Regions from separate parts of the Arthrobacter sp. 210 2 genome, predicted to be linked through region 1. Evidence: riboswitches for the same ligand, from Rfam matches in the RefSeq annotation. Region 1 holds a riboswitch; the other holds the start of a gene.
The links. Region 1 has a riboswitch for S-adenosylmethionine ahead of AC5RWA_RS06445 (cobalamin-independent methionine synthase II family protein). Riboswitches for the same ligand answer to the same signal wherever they lie in the genome.

Region 1 (7,843 bases):
ACTCGTCGGCCCCTCCGATGTTCGAGAAGAGGCTGATAATGCGGCATTCGTCCACGTCATGCATGGGGTCGACGTAGGGCACTACCGTGCCGGGCCGGGTCTCCTGCAGGGAATCGCACAGTTCATTGACGGCGGCAACATTGGGTTCGTAGCGGCGGCTCAGGAGCTGCTCATGGAAAGATTCGGGGGCCAGGGCTGTCATGTAGTGCTGGATCTCCTGCGGGGATTGGCGGTGCTGCCGCCGGCGGATATGGGCGCACGAAGGCGCCACACATGAGCGGCGGTTGAGATGGGGTGGACCGATTCCGGGTCGGCCTGTTCCAGTTTAGCAAGCCCGGAGAAACGAAACGCCGGTCCCCTGCATCCAATACTGTGGAGCAGGGAACCGGCGGTCCTGGCTGGCGGAGAAGGGGCGGCTGTTACCAGAGCCGCTTGGTTGCCCGGCGGGCGCCTTCTCCCAGTGCTTCAAGCTTGGCGACGGCGATCTGGGGGTGGACGCGCCCGCCCAGGCCGCAGTCCGTGGACGCAATGACGTTCTGGCGGCCAACTACCTCGGCGAAACGGACGATGCGGTCTGCCACGAGGTCCGGGTGCTCCACCACGTTGGTGGCGTGCGAGACGATGCCGGGGATGATGACCTTGCCCTCGGGAAGCTTGGTGTCCTCCCACACCCGCCACTCGTGTTCGTGGCGGACATTGGCGGCCTCAAAGGAGTACCCGCCGGCGTTGATCTGCAGCATTGTGTCCACCAGGTCCGCGAACGGGAGGTCGGTGGTGTGGGGGCCGTGCCAGGAGCCCCAGCAGAGGTGGAAGCGCACCTGCTCCTCGGGAAGGCCGCGGAGGGCGTAGTTCAGCGCTTCCACCCGGATCTGCGTGAATTTGAGGTAGTCCTCAACGGTGGGTTCCGGACTGATCTGGTCCCAGTTCTCAGCAATGGAGGGATCATCGATCTGCAACGTGAGGCCGGCGTCCACGATGGCCTTGTACTCCTCGCGGAGTACGTCCGCGCAGGCGTAGATATACTCCTCCTCCGTGGCGTAGTACTCGTTGGTGATCCGTGATGCGCTGCCGGGGGAGAGCGCTGCCACGAATCCTTCCTTCAATCCGGTTGCGGCAAGGCCCGCCTTGAGGTTGGCGATGTCCGAGGCCACCGCCTCCTGGCCCGTGTACACCAGCGGTCCCGTGACCTTCGGGAACGGCTTCGCGCCGCCGGTGAAGATGCCGCTGGTGGGATCGTTGTAGGCCTCGGCAAAAAGGACGCGGTCGCGGCGGTGGATGAATCCCGTCAGCTGGACGTTGCCGGGGGTGGATTCCTTCGGTTCAACGGCCCATGTGGCGTCATTGTCCAGTTCCAGGCCACCCATCCGGGCAAATGAGTAGGACCACCATGCGCCGTAGTCCACAGCGGCGGACATCGCGTGGCCGTACTCGCCGTCGTTCGGAATATCGATGCCCAGGCTTTGCTGACGCTGGACCAGGTCCACAACGGAAGCGGTGAGGAGTTCGTTGTATCCCTCCACGTCGGCCGGGTTTTCCTCGCGCGCCGCGTTGGCGGCGATAAGCTCGGGCGTGCGCGGCAAGGAACCTGCGTGGGTAACGCGGATGTGGTCGGTATTCAGGGACATGCTGGATTTTTCCTTTCCATCGGTCCTGGCAGTAGCACCTTCTGCGGGCAGGACGTCCTGCCCTGACGGGTTGCTGCGGCGTCATTGAGCCAGGTCTCTTGGCCGCTCCGGATGGTTCACTCTCACTTAAATCCAGCACTGCGGGCGGGAGCAAATTCGCTTCGCCATATGTCGCGCCGCGTTGACAGCTTTCGATTCGTAATAACTGGGTGCGGATAACCGTCATGTCCATTGACAGGTTTTGTCCAGCACGGTTGGCTGATGTCACAGCCGGCAATGGGGGACATAGCGGGCTGGACGCACCTAATGCACTCGAAAGAGGTAACGCACCGTGAGAAAAACCCTGGCAACTTTCAGGACCCTGGCCGCCGGAGCCCTTGCTCTTGCCGTTGTGGCAGGACCCGCACCGCTCGCCCATTCGGTGGGCGAAGGTCCCAACTACGACGGCAACGGCCAAATCACCACCTCGAAGCTGGCCACCTATGACCAGATGGTTTCCTTCCTGAAGGACCAGGATGCCCGCCAGTCCGCCATGGAGCTTGAGGTCATCGGGCAGACCGTCAAGGGACGCGACATCCACCTGGTCAAGTACATTTCGGACCCGGCGAAACCCACCATCCTGTACCTCACGCAGCAGCACGGCAATGAGCAGCTCACCACCGAGGGCGCCCTGGAATTCGTCAAGCACCTCGGGACGGGCAAGTCGGAGGACATCCTGGACGGTGTGAACATCCTGATCGTTCCAATGCTCAACGCGGACGGCGCCATGGGGGACGTGAACTTCCCGCTGGATGACTACCTGGCCAAGGGCGACCGGAACATGACCCGCTACAACGCCGAGGAAGTGGACCTCAACCGCGACCACGTAGACAAGGTCCAGCCGGAAACCCAGGCGCTGCACAACAATGTGATGCGCAAATACACGGTGGACTACATGATCGACCTGCACCACCAGGGCACACGCAGCGAACGCGACGGAAAGCTGGTCTCGGGGTCCATCCTGTACCCCACCACACCCAACGCCGATCCTGCCGTGGTGGAAAAGTCCAAGCAGCTGGGCGCCGTGGTTTTTAACAACGTCGACTCCACCGGCTGGGGCCACCTGGGCAAGTATGTGGGTGGCAGCGCCGAAACCATCAGCCGCAATGGGATTGCCGTTGAGTACGATATCGCAACCTTGCTCTTCGAAATGCGTGGCATGTCCGACCACTACGCGGACGGCGTCGCCCTGGGCCTGCGCAGCAACGGTTACCTGATCCAGCAGACCGTGACCACGCTGACTGCAACCGCGGCAGCAATTGCGGACGGCTCCATCGCCGACGCCGACACCTCCTTCTGGGACAGCCTTGCCACCCAGACGTCCCGGCCGGGCGAGGAAGCCGACGGCGAGTAACCATAACGCCCACCCGCCGCGGTCCTTGCCTGCAGGAGTCCTTTACCCTGCAAGAAGGACCGCGGCGGCCCAACGAGTGGACAAAGTCGCTCATCGGCTAAACTTGGGTGGTAAGAGCCCCGGAACTCTTGCATCGCTGCCCCGTCCCGCGGACCAGCGACGGCCGGTCCATTCGGGGCATTCTCATGAACGGCGCCGCACCGGGCAAGCCACCTCCATGGCCGGACCCGGGCAGCCCGAACGAATGGGGGAGGATCCCATGCCAGCAATTGTGATCGTAGGAGCCCAGTGGGGCGACGAAGGAAAAGGCAAGGCCACTGACCTTCTGGGCGGCCGCGTTGACTACGTCGTCAAGCCCAACGGCGGCAACAACGCCGGGCACACCGTCGTCGTAGGCGGTGAAAAGTACGAACTCAAGCTGCTGCCGGCAGGCATTCTCAGCCCCAACGCGGTTCCCATTATCGGCAACGGCTGCGTGGTGAACCTCGAAGCGCTCTTCCAGGAAATCGAAGGACTGCAGGCCCGCGGCGCAGACACCTCCAAGCTCCGGGTTTCCGCGAACGCCCACCTCGTGGCCCCGTACCACCAGGTCCTGGACAAGGTGACCGAGCGGTTCCTGGGAAGCCGCGCCATCGGAACCACCGGCCGCGGCATCGGCCCGGCCTACATGGATAAAGTGGCCCGGCTGGGCATCCGCGTGCAGGACGTCTTTGACGAGTCCATCCTCCGCCAGAAGGTGGAGGGCTCCCTGCGCCAGAAGAACGAACTGCTGGTGAAGGTCTACAACCGCCGCAGCGTCCTGGTGGAGGAAATCGTGGAGTACTTCCTCTCCTTCGCCGAGCGGCTCCGTCCGCTGGTCATCGACAGCACCCTGGTCCTGAACACCGCACTCGATGAGGGCAAGGTGGTCCTGATGGAAGGCGGCCAGGCAACATTCCTGGACGTGGACCACGGAACCTACCCGTTCGTCACCTCCTCCAACCCCACTGCCGGCGGCGCCTCGGTGGGTTCCGGCATCGGCCCAACCCGCATTTCCCGCTCCATCGGCATCATCAAGGCGTACACCACACGCGTGGGCGCCGGTCCGTTCCCCACCGAGCTTTTCGACGAGATGGGCATGTACCTGCAGAAGACCGGCGGGGAATTCGGCGTCAACACCGGGCGCCCGCGCCGCTGCGGCTGGTACGACGCCGTCCTGGCCCGCCATGCATCCAGGGTCAACGGCTTCACGGACTACTTCGTCACCAAGCTGGACGTCCTCACCGGCATCGAGCAGATCCCCGTGTGCGTGGCCTACGACGTGGACGGCGTGCGCCATGACGAGATGCCCATGACGCAGACCGAGTTCCACCACGCCAAGCCCATCTTCGAATACTTCGAAGGCTGGACCGAGGACATCACGGGTGCCCGCACCCTTGCTGACCTGCCCGAGAACGCCCGCAACTACGTGCTGGCCCTGGAAAAGCTGTCCGGCACGCGGTTCTCCGCCATCGGCGTGGGCCCGGACCGTGACCAGACCATCGTGGTGAACGACCTTATCAACGACTGACGTGTGGGCCCACGCCCGCAGGGTTCCCTGGCCGAGCTTGCGAGGCTAGGGAGTGGGTGGGGACGACGACGGCGGGTCACCCGAGTGGGTGGCCCGCCGTTTGTCTTCCCAAAAGTATGGCAATTTACATAGGGTTAACCCGGCTGGTCTTGTGAGGCTGCGTCATTGGACGACAGACTTATCAACACCACGTGATGCAATCACCAATTCGTTCGACCAAACCCGCGGGAACATGCGCAGCACCGCGCACAGACCAGCTGGCGACAAGGATGTCGCCGGGCAGGATCCCGCAGACCGGAAGGATTTCTTATGGCCGGAAAGTTCGAAGCTTTTGTCGACTCAGATTCGTTTTTCAGGTTCCGGCTTCTGGCCCCCGATGGCACGGTGATGGCGGTGTCCGGGCCTTTTGAGGACAAGTCCGCACTCGCCGCCGGGATCGCCGCCGTCCGTGAATGCGCAGGTACCGGTCTGGTCACCGATCTCTGCCCTGCCGGGGCAGTAACCAGGAGCTCCGCCGCGGCTCCCGCTGTTGCTCCAATGAGGCCCCAGGCTGACTGCGATGACCAGCGCGTCCCCGCCAGGGTGCACGCTTTTACGATCGCCAAGGAACCGCGCCGGCAGGGGAGTGCACCGCGCTGGATCCCGGCCGCGGCCCGCTGAACCTCCTCCAAAAAGTTTTGGAAAGTTTTTTCAGGAACGCGTAACCCTTTCGCCGTCGTCAGCGATTACCCCTATGTAGCGCCGGTCTGGAACTTGTCCCCCATCACGTTCCAGACCGGCTCTTTCATTGATCCGGTGGCAGGGGCAGCTGCCTCATGCCGGAACCGGTGACGCCCGTGGCGGTCCCGGCGCAGTGGTTACCGAGGGGTAAAGTAATGCGGGGAAAAGCCGTTCCACCCCTGTGGAAGGCCTTCCCGGGCAAACAAACCCCTCTTTGACTGGAAGCACTACGTCCGTGACCGATGCACTGACCGACGAGGCTTTGCGGGATGAATCCCGCCAGGCTGACGTGTTCAGCCTCGTCTACCGGACGTATGCATCACAGGTTCTGGGCTATCTCACAGCCCGGGGAGTCGAGGATCCGGAGGCGGCAATGCAGGAGGTGTTCCTCTCCGTCCTGCCCCGGTTTGCCACTATGCACGGTGGTGCCGCAGGACTTCGCACATTTATTTTCTCTGTAGCCCACGCCCGCATGGTCGATGACCACCGCCGGCAGAACCGCACCCCCGCAAAACTGCCGTTCGAGCCCGAACTGGACCGGCGGGAAGACTCATCGGCCGAAGACGTGGCGCTGGAGCGCATCTCCCCGCAGGAGGTCCTCCGGCTGCTGGACGGACTTCCCGGTGACCAGCGGGAAGTGCTGTCGCTTCGCCTGGTGGCCGGGCTCACCGTTGAGCAGGCGGCCGAGGCCATGGGCAAAACGGCGGGGGCCGTGAAGCAGCTTCAGCGGCGCGCGCTCCTCAAGCTGCGGGAGCTGTCCGGCGTGAAGGAGTACCTCACACCATGACGCGCTCCCCGGACAGCCTGCACCACCTGGTGGATGACATGCTCAGTGACGCTGGCCAGGCCGGCGATTCCGATCTCCGTAGCATCCTCCTTTCACTCGGATCTTTGGCGTCCCTTCCCGTGCCCGCTCCCTCCGGCCCGCTTGCCCGGTTGATGGCGGGTTCCGCGACGGAAGCCGTGGAACCTGCGGCAGCGGGCTTAAACGTGCTGAAGGATGTCCAGGATGCTGCCGGCGATGAGCTGGCGCTGCGGCGGCGGTTGCGCCGGCACCGGCCAACTGTCCTGGGCCTTGCCCTGCTTGCCGGCATGGGCACCGGGATAGGAGGAGTCGCTGCCAGTTCACCCGCTCCCGACGGAGGCAGCCACTCTGTTCAGCAGCTGCTGGAAAACTGGTCACCGTCCTGGACCATCCAAGGACAGGCCGCCGCCGGACTGGTGCAGCCGGATGACCCGGATGGCGTGGACGGTCCCGGCGCAGGGCAGCCTGCCGCGGAACCGGTGTCAGCAGGACCCGGTCCTGCTGACAGCCATCATCTGCAGCAGGACCCCGCACCCGGGCCGCAGCAGGCAGCGGAACCCCGCCCGTCGGCCGTGGCCTCCGGTGAGGCAGGAAAAGCTCCACGTGCCCTTGCCGGCGGGCAGGAACCCGGACGGCGCAACCCTGCCGCCGGGACTGCCACCCCAGGAGAAGGCGGGCAGCGGCAGCCGGGCGGCGGCGGCCCTGCATCCGGCCTGGAGAAAGAACCTGCTGATGAGGCCGTCCTGCCGCCCGTGAGCATTGTTGTGGAGCCGCTGGAGGACGTTGTCCTGCAGGCTGAAGATGCCATCGGGGCAGTGGCTGAGCCTTTGCCGGGGAACAGGTGGCTGCGGAAGTTCAGCCGGTAGCCCAGACTGGGCGCCGGGGCATGGCCGGGACGCAAAGTCCGCCCGGTAGGCTAAGCGCATGGGCCATACCAACGATCCTGCTGTCATTGAACGCCTTATGCGCACCAAAGGCCGGTGGGCCATCGTGGGCCTCACCACCAACGAATGGCGCGCCGCCTATGACACGTCGCTGTTCATCAGGGACCGGCTGGGCATGGAGATCATCCCCGTCAACCTGCCCGGTGATCCGGTGCACGGCCAACAGGGGTACCGCACCCTGGGTGACATCCCGCGTGAAAAGCACCCCATCGACGTCGTGGACTGCTTCGTAAACTCCCACAGGGTGGGAGCGGTGGTGGATGAGGCCATTGCCGTGGGCGCCAAGGCGGTCTGGCTCCAGCTGGGAGTGATCGACGAGGATGCGGCGGCGCGGGCGAAGGCTGCCGGCCTGGACGTGGTGATGGATGCCTGTCCCGCCCAGCAGGCCTGGATATTCAACACCTGATCCTGCCGTCCGCCCCGGCCGGGCTCCTCAGCGTGTCATCAGGTGGGGATAGTGCCGTTCGGTGACATCGGGGTGGGCGCGCATCCGGCCCTTCAGCATGTTGAGCCCGAACGAGGCCAGCAGCGGGTTCGCGGGGTCATCCGTGATGCCCCTCGCCGCTGCCTTCAGTTCGGGCGGCAGGGGTACCGGCTTGATCACGGCGTCCAGCCGGGGGGACCAAAAGAACGGGACGGAGTACCGGTCCACGCCCGGCGGCGGTGCCTGCACGCGGTGGATGGTGGCGGCGAGGTATCCCTCGGTTGCCACTTCCAGCATCTCGCCCAGGTTCACCACCAGGGCGCCCGGGATCGGCTCCACGGGCAGCCAGCCGGTGGCCCCCGGGGGCTGCACCTCCAGACCGC
Region 2 (7,843 bases), on a different contig from region 1:
AATTTTCTGTCCCGTAAGCGCAGCGTCTTCGCTATATGTGCAGGAGTGCATTTTCTTTCTTTCTTGTTTTTGATTCCGGATATCACTGCAGGGCAAGCAAACGGAGACGTTGTCTTGTATCGGGAATGGGTGTATCAAGGTCTTAACGAAGGCGTATGGCAGGGTATCGACGTTGCATGGGTTTATCCAATTGCGGCGATGGTTCCTATGGTCGTGGCATCGACCTTCGGGCATCACCTGTACATGCTCGGTTGGTTCGTACTTTGCGCCATACTCAATTTTTGTGCAGTGACGGTTCTGCTCCGAAGTAGGACGCTGCGGTTCGGGTGGCAGGCTGCTTACCTTTTTATCCTATTGATTCTTATTTTGGGACCGCTCGTATTCTCCCGTATCGACGGTATTTCTGCTCCTTTTGTTGTTATGGGTCTTGTCGTTGCAGCAACCAGGCCAGCGGTTGCGTCGCTGCTGCTCTCTCTTGCGACCTGGATCAAAGTATGGCCCGCCGGGGTTGTCATGGCGCTGGTTCTATCCAGCAAGGCTCGGTTGCGAGTCCTTATAGCCGGAATCGGCGTGTCTGCAATCATGGTCATGGCCGTCGTGTTGGGTGGCGGCGCTCGAAACCTTCTGGGCTTTATACAGGCGCAGGGAGACCGAGGTATGCAGTTAGAGGCGCCCCTAACCACTCCTGGTCTCTGGCAGGCTGTACTTCGACAGGGCACGTACATCTACCCGAATACTGATATAGACACGATGGAGATACGCGGCTCACTTGCAGATCAAATGAGCGCAATACTTAATCCGCTGCTCATGATTAGCGTTTTCGGTATAGCTCTTCTCATTTTCGTGGGAGTCAGACGTGACGCGAATCGGCAGGACCTCTTTATGGTCGGTGGTCTCGCCCTGGTTATGGCAATGATCGTGTTCAATAAAGTTGGATCCCCGCAGTTCATGATATGGCCAGCGGCCGTAATATGCGCTGCCGCCGCATTTCGCGGGCGCGAATGGACGATACCCGTAGTTCTGATGGTTCCCATTTGTGGTCTCACGACCCTTATTTATCCGCTCCTATATCCGCAACTTCTTGCCTCACTCAATCCAGGCGTAGCTGCCCTACTGACGATCCGAAACATTCTGCTGCTAATCATGTTCTGTTGGTCGTTGCTGAAGTTGTGGAAGGTGATGGGTGGTGCGAAGTTCAGTAGCTCGGTAGGAATCGAACGCAGCGCAGCGGAAGGGCACCCTATGGCACGGCCTATCGATTAGTCCACTGCCGCTCCGCAGCCCGGCGCAGGCTCCAGACTGATCAACGACACATTGCGCGAGCTGCAGCCTGCCACGAGGAATCAGAAGAGCGTTAGGGTTGGACATTGAAGACCTCCATGCGTGGAATTGGACTCTAGTCAAGCCCCACTCCACCCGGAGGTCTTCCTTATCTCACCCAACACGCCAGTGTCACTAACGTGCGTGGTTAATCCAGCTATGCTGCCAGCGCGATGCCCCCCGCTGCAGCTGCAAAGCCCAGGGCCAGGTTTGCCACGATGTTCAGAGCTGCGGAACCGAAGCGTGCTTCACTCAGCAGCCGCACGGTGGCGGTGGTCCACGAGCTGAAGGTTGTCAGTCCTCCAGCCAGGCCCGTGGCAAGTCCGGCGTGCCACTCGTCCGGCAGTCCCAGCCGCCCGGTCAGGCCAAAGGACACCCCGATGATGAGGCACCCCAGCACGTTCACCAGCAGCGTAGCCCAAGGCCAGTGCAGCCTTTCCTGCCCTCCAGCCGTCCGGACGCTGCGGGTGGACAGGTGATGCGCGAACCAGCTGTCGATGGCGAAGCGCAGCAGTGAGCCCAGGACGCCGAAGATTCCCACCAGCGCGGCAGCGGTCATGGCCTGCCGCCCGCAGCGTCAGCCTCCGATGTCCGGGGGAGCAGCCTGCCCACACGCCACCCGAGGCCGGCAGCCCCCAGTCCGAGGAGCAGTGAGAGCGCCAGGTAGGCAACCCAGACGGGATGCTGGCCTGCCCGGGCCAGTTGATCCACCGCGAACACCACGGCAGAAAACGTGGTGAAGGAGCCCAGCAGTCCGGGGCCCAGCCCCGCGCGCAGCCAGGACGCTGTCCCCGGCCGGGCCATCCAGGCCGTCGATAACGCCGCCAGCACAAAGCTTCCGGCGGCATTGATCCAGAGCGTCGCCCAGGGTATTGATCCGGGAATCTCGGGAAAGGCCAGCCCCAGGCAATAGCGGAGTTCACTGCCCACCAGGCCACCGGCGGCCACCGCAAGCCAGGCCCGCGCAGACGGCATTCCCGAAGGGCTCATCCTGCCGGTTGCATCTCAGCCGTCCGACAGGGTGCAGCCGGGATGCGGCTGGTCGCTGTGGACCCACAGGGCCGAGGTAATCTCGTCGGCCAGGTCGTAGTCCCGGGCCCGGCCGGAGTTGCGGATGCGCACCACCAGCGCACCGCCGAACGGCCGTCGCCCCACCACCTCAACCTCGGCGTCGAGGTCTATCTCCTCCGCGGACAGATAGCGGAGCAGATCCGGGTTGTCGTCGCTGATCCGGGTGATCCTGCCGGTATGGCCCTTGTCCAGCTCACCCATCAGGTGGGCCCGGGGCATCAGAACCTTGCCGTCGGCAGTGGGAATCGGGTCACCGTGCGGATCGCGGCTGGGGTCGCCCAGCCTGGCGGCGACCCGCTGAATGAACGTGTCGGAGACGGCGTGCTCCAGCAGTTCAGCTTCATCGTGGACTTCGTCCCAGCTGTAGCCCAGCTGCTGCACCAGGTACGTTTCGATCAGCCGGTGGCGCCGGACCATGGACAGGGCCAGCCGCAGGCCGGTATCGGTCAGCGTGATGGCACTGTACGGTTTATGGTCAACAAGGCCCTGGTCCTTGAGCTTGCGGACCATCTCCGACACCGAAGAGTTGGCCACCCCCAGCCGCTGGGCAAGCTGGGAGGACGTGATGGGCTTGTCCTGCCATTCAGTGAATGAGTAGATGACCTTGACGTAGTCCTCGATGGAGGAGGAGGGCGCGCTGGTCTTCACAGGACCAAGCCTACCGGGTGCCGGTGGACCGCAACGGCGACGTTCTTCATGCTTTGACGGCCCGCCACGACAGGGTCAGGTACGGCAATTCCAGGTCCTCATCGTCGGCATGGCCCAGGTGCTCATGCAGGTACCAGTCAAGGTTGGCGAGGACCTTGGCCCGGGTGGCTTCGCCGGCGCGAAGATAGTAGCTGCGGGATTTGGTGAGCTCCATCAGATCCCTGGTGCTGACAACGTCCTGCCAGTGCGTCACATGGCCTTCAAGGTGTCTGAATTGGGGGCCCATCACGGGCCGGTGGTCCGGCTTGTACACGTCCCCTGCATGCATGATGCGGGAGAGTCGGTGAACCCACGGGACGGACGTGTCCAGCTGGTTCCAGACCAGCCCGAGCGTTCCGTGCGGGCGGAGGACACGGGCCAGTTCCGTGCTCGCCGCGAGGGGATCGCACCAGTGCCAGGCCTGGGCAACGGTGACGACGTCGAACGCCGCCGCCGGAAGGCCCGTCGCCTCGGCGGTGCCGAGGACAGCCGTGGTGTCTGGATAGTGAGCCGTCAGCTGTCCGAGCATGTCTGCGGATGGATCGACGGCGGTCACGGCTAACCCAGCGGCCAGCAGGAGTTCGGTGAATTTGCCGGTGCCGGCGCCAACGTCCAGCGCGTCACGGGCCCCGGCCGGAACGAGCCATTGCGCCGATTCCGCAGGATACCCGGGCCGGACCCGCTGGTAATGCTTGCCGCCGTCCTGGAAGCTCTGGCCGAGCTCCCGGCGCCGCCCATGATCAAGCCTGGGGCCACCCCGAACCACCTGCGGCCTCCTTCACTAATGCCCTGCGATATCCTCCGAATTTACCGCATCCGGGTCCGGCAGCAGGGCACGGCCGGTCAGCCGCTGGCGACGGTCAGTCGTCAATGCAGGGAGCAGCCCCCGCGGTTCCCGGCGTGTTCGGAGCCCAGTGCGGGTAGGTGCGGGTGTCGTTCGCGGGAACCCAGCGGCCGGCGTCCACCACGTAGTCCCAGCCCAGCCCGTCGCGGCGGAGTTTGGCGATGCCTGCCAGGAGCCGCTCGGCATCCTCGAGCCGGGAACCGAGGCCGAAGCTGGCACGAAGGGACCCCGAGGGCAGCCCCAGCCGCTTCAGCAGGGGATGCGCGCAGAAGCGCCCGTCCCGCAGCCCCACCCCGTGCTCAGCGGAAAGGTACGCGGCAACGAGCCCTGCGTCGTAGCCCTCGACGGAAAAGTTGACCACGCCAATGGTGTCCGTGTCCGCGTTGGTGTCCTTGAAGATCTGGTGGACCGTGACGCCGTCGATGTCCTGCAGGCCTTCCACCAGGAACGAGCGGATGGCGGACTCGTGCGCGTGCCAGCGGTCCTGGTCCAACCCGGCGATGACCTGGGTGGCGCGGGCAAGGGTGGCCGCGCCCAGGACGTTGGGGGAGCCGCCCTCGTGGCGGGCCGGGCCCGTTGCCCAGCTGACGCCGTCGAGCCTTGCTTCCTTGACGGCGCCGCCGCCGGCAAGGTGTGGAACACCGGCGTCGAGCCAGTCAGGACGTCCCACCAGGACACCGGCGCCGAAGGGCGCGTAGAGCTTGTGCCCGGAGAACGCGACGTAGTCGACGTTGTCCGCGCTGATGTCAATGCGGCGGTGCGGCGCCAGCTGGGCGGCATCCACCACGATCCGTGCGCCGTGCTGGTGGGCGAGCGTTGCCAGGGCGCGGACGGGAAGGATCTCGCCGGTGACGTTGGAGGCACCGGTGATTGCCAGCAGGCTCACGCCGCCCTGCTCCAGCTCAGCGCGGACGGCCTCGATGGTTCCCGCGATGGTGTCGGCGGCAACAATGCTGCGGTGGGGCACTCCCTGCCAGGGCAGCAGGTTGGCGTGGTGCTCGATGTCCAGGTACAGGACGTCACCGGCATGGCGTCCGTCAGCGACGGGCAGGCAGCCGGCCAGCAGGTTGAGGGAGTCCGTGGTGTTCCTGGTGAAGATGACGGAATCGTCCGGCCGGCCGCCCACGAAATCGCGGACGATGCTGCGGGCGTTCTCGTACACGGAGGTGCTGATTTGCGACGCGTACCCGGCGCCGCGGTGGACGCTGGCGTAGTACGGCAGGATCTCGTTGAGGTAGGCGGACACCACCGAGAGGGCGGGGGCAGATGCGCCATAGTCGAGGTTGGCATACCGCACATGCCCGCCGGCGATCAGCGGCGCCTGGATTTCTGCGCCGGTGACGGCGGCGAGGGGACGGCCGGCGATCGCCTGGCGCGCGTCGAGGGCCGCTGCAGCTTCGGTGGTGGTGGCGGCGTTGGGGGAGACGGTGGCAGTTGTCACAGAGACCTCACTTCAAAACAGGACTCCGGCATAGAGGAATCCGCGCTTGCCGCATCCGCTCCGGACCGGCCTGGTCGTCACCCGGGGCACCCCACCGCGAATGGAGGGTTGCCGGCCAGCAAACCGGGGTTTTGCGCTGGCACTCGTGACCTGGTTAAGAGCGTAGAACATGGGGCGGCCAGGTTCGAAGCCGGCGCAACTGTTAAGGCTTTTGTTACGCGCCGTCGCGAAAGGCGTTTCCAGCCGAAGAAAACGACGGCGGGCGCCGCCTTTCGGGGGCGCCCGCCGTCGATTCTTCGGTCAGGTGGTGTTGGGGCCGGAGTCAGAGAAGGTCGTCGAGGCCCGGGTTCAACCGCTGCAGCACCTCGGAGTGCAGGATGGAGTTGGTGGCCAGGGCGTTGCCGCCGAACGGACCGTCCTCGCCCTCCAGCGACGTGAAGCGGCCGCCCGCCTCCACCACGATCGGTACCAGGGCCGCCATGTCGTAGAGGTTGAGCTCGGGTTCGCAGGCGATGTCCACCGACCCTTCGGCCACCATGCAGTATGACCAGAAGTCGCCAAATGCCCGGGTCCGCCAGACGTCCTCGGTCAGGCCGAGGAACTCGTCAAGGTTTCCGCGTTCCTTCCATCCGCCCAGGCTCGAATATGACAGTGAAGCGTCGGACAGGCTGGAGACGTCGGACACCCGCAACCGGGTGGCCGCGGCAAGTGAACGGCCCATGTAGGCGCCCATGCCCTTGGCCGCCCACCATCGCTTGCCCAGTGCCGGGGCACTGACCACGCCAACTACCGGCTCGCCCTCGTCAACGAGGGCAATAAGGGTGGCCCACACGGGCACGCCGCGGACAAAATTCTTGGTGCCGTCGATGGGATCGATGATCCACCTGCGCGAGCCGTGGCCGGTGCTGCCAAACTCCTCACCGAGTACTGCATCCCGTGGACGGGAACGGGAGAGCTGGCCGCGGATGGCTTCCTCCGCTGCCTTGTCCGCATCGGTGACCGGCGTCAGGTCAGGCTTGGTCTCCACGTGGAGGTCCAGTGCCTTGAAGCGGCTCATGGTCTGGTCATCCACGGAGTCGGCCAGGACATGGGCCAGGCGCAGGTCATCGTTGTAGCTCGAAGCGGGTTGGATCATGGTTCCAAACTACCGTCTGCGGGCGGTTCTGCTGGGAGATCGGCGTTGTCAGTTGACGCTGCCGAGCTCCTTGGTCTCCTGCGCTTCCATGCGCGGATCCGCTCCGAGGAGCCTCCGCAGGGACGCAAGCCGGGCTTCACCGGTGGGACCCGCATGGCCTCCGGCCACCCAGGCGTCCAGGCCGCAGTCCACCGCCGTGGCAGTGTGCTTGCAGCCGCGTTCGCAGTCATCGATGCCCGGCGAAAGGTCCGGGAAGGACCGCAGGATCCGGTCCGGATCCACGTGCGCCAGTCCGAAGGACCGGATGCCCGGGGTGTCGATGATCCAGCTGCCGGGAGGGGCGTCCGCAAGCCGCAGAGCCAGGGCCGACGACGATGTGTGCCGGCCCCGCCCGGTCACCGCATTCACTCCGCCGGTGGCCCTTTCCGCACCCGTAAGCGCGTTGACCATGGTGGACTTCCCGACGCCGGAGTGCCCCAGCATGACCGTGACCTTCCCGTCGAGGTGGGCCCTGAGTTCGGCGACCGCTGCGCTGTCCAGCCGGGCGGACAGTCCGTCGTCGGACCGCGCATCGATGCCGGACGCCTTCATATCGGCGGTGCGGCTGATGATCACCGGGAAGTCCAGGTGCGTGTAGTTGGACAGCAGCTCCGCCGGGTCCTTGACGTCGGCCTTGGTGACGAGCAGGATCGGCTCGATGCCGGCGTCGTATGCTGCCACCAGCGCCCGGTCGATGAAGCCGGTGCGCGGCTCGGGATTGGCTGCCGCCACCACGATCACCAGCTGGTCCGCGTTGGCCACCACGGCCCGCTCCACAGGGTCGGTGTCATCGGCGCTGCGCCGCAGGAGGGTCTTCCGGTCCTGGATTTTCACCAGCCGGGCCAGGGTATCGGGTTCGCCGGAGACGTCCCCCACCAGTGAAACGAAGTCACCGGCCACCACGGGGGAGCGCCGCAGCTCGCGGGCCCGCGCGGCAATCACCGTGCGTTCGTTGCCGGAATCTTCGCCCACCACGGCGGTGTAGCGGCCCCGGTCCACGGTGATGATGCGGCCCGTGACGGCGTCGTCATGGCTGGGCCGGTCCTTCGTGCGGGGCCGGGAGCCCTTCTTGCTGGGCCGGATGCGGACGTCCGATTCGTCCCACGAGTCAGTTCGCCGCGCCACCGCTGGAACCTTCCGCCCCGGCGTCGGCCTCCTTTTCGGATGCGCCGCCCTGGGCAAGCATGTCCGCCCACAGCCGCGGGAAATCAGGCATGGTCTTCGCCGTGGTGGCAATATCCTCCACCTGCACGCCTTCGACAGCCAGGCCCAGGATGGCCCCCGCGGTCGCCATGCGGTGGTCCGC

Region 2: another riboswitch for S-adenosylmethionine. It lies ahead of AC5RWA_RS14615 (aminotransferase class V-fold PLP-dependent enzyme); the one in region 1 lies ahead of AC5RWA_RS06445 (cobalamin-independent methionine synthase II family protein).

Annotation. Positions count from the first base shown of each region.
Region 1 covers NZ_JBNHIE010000002.1:427,501-435,343, forward strand. The annotation lists gene AC5RWA_RS06440 (uracil-DNA glycosylase family protein) at 1-202, opposite strand, end outside; gene AC5RWA_RS06445 (cobalamin-independent methionine synthase II family protein) at 420-1,625, opposite strand; SAM riboswitch class I at 1,639-1,743, opposite strand; gene AC5RWA_RS06450 (M14 family zinc carboxypeptidase) at 1,957-3,018, shown strand; gene AC5RWA_RS06455 (adenylosuccinate synthase) at 3,278-4,567, shown strand; gene AC5RWA_RS06460 (YegP family protein) at 4,877-5,227, shown strand; gene AC5RWA_RS06465 (RNA polymerase sigma factor) at 5,523-6,074, shown strand; gene AC5RWA_RS06470 (hypothetical protein) at 6,071-6,958, shown strand; gene AC5RWA_RS06475 (CoA-binding protein) at 7,017-7,442, shown strand; gene AC5RWA_RS06480 (isopenicillin N synthase family dioxygenase) at 7,470-7,843, opposite strand, start outside.
Region 2 covers NZ_JBNHIE010000007.1:161,927-169,769, forward strand. The annotation lists gene AC5RWA_RS14590 (glycosyltransferase 87 family protein) at 1-1,263, shown strand, start outside; gene AC5RWA_RS14595 (fluoride efflux transporter FluC) at 1,478-1,879, opposite strand; gene AC5RWA_RS14600 (fluoride efflux transporter FluC) at 1,876-2,310, opposite strand; gene AC5RWA_RS14605 (metal-dependent transcriptional regulator) at 2,326-3,039, opposite strand; gene AC5RWA_RS14610 (class I SAM-dependent methyltransferase) at 3,086-3,844, opposite strand; gene AC5RWA_RS14615 (aminotransferase class V-fold PLP-dependent enzyme) at 3,939-5,363, opposite strand; SAM riboswitch class IV at 5,401-5,514, opposite strand; gene hisN (histidinol-phosphatase) at 5,686-6,498, opposite strand; gene rsgA (ribosome small subunit-dependent GTPase A) at 6,547-7,662, opposite strand; gene aroA (3-phosphoshikimate 1-carboxyvinyltransferase) at 7,646-7,843, opposite strand, start outside.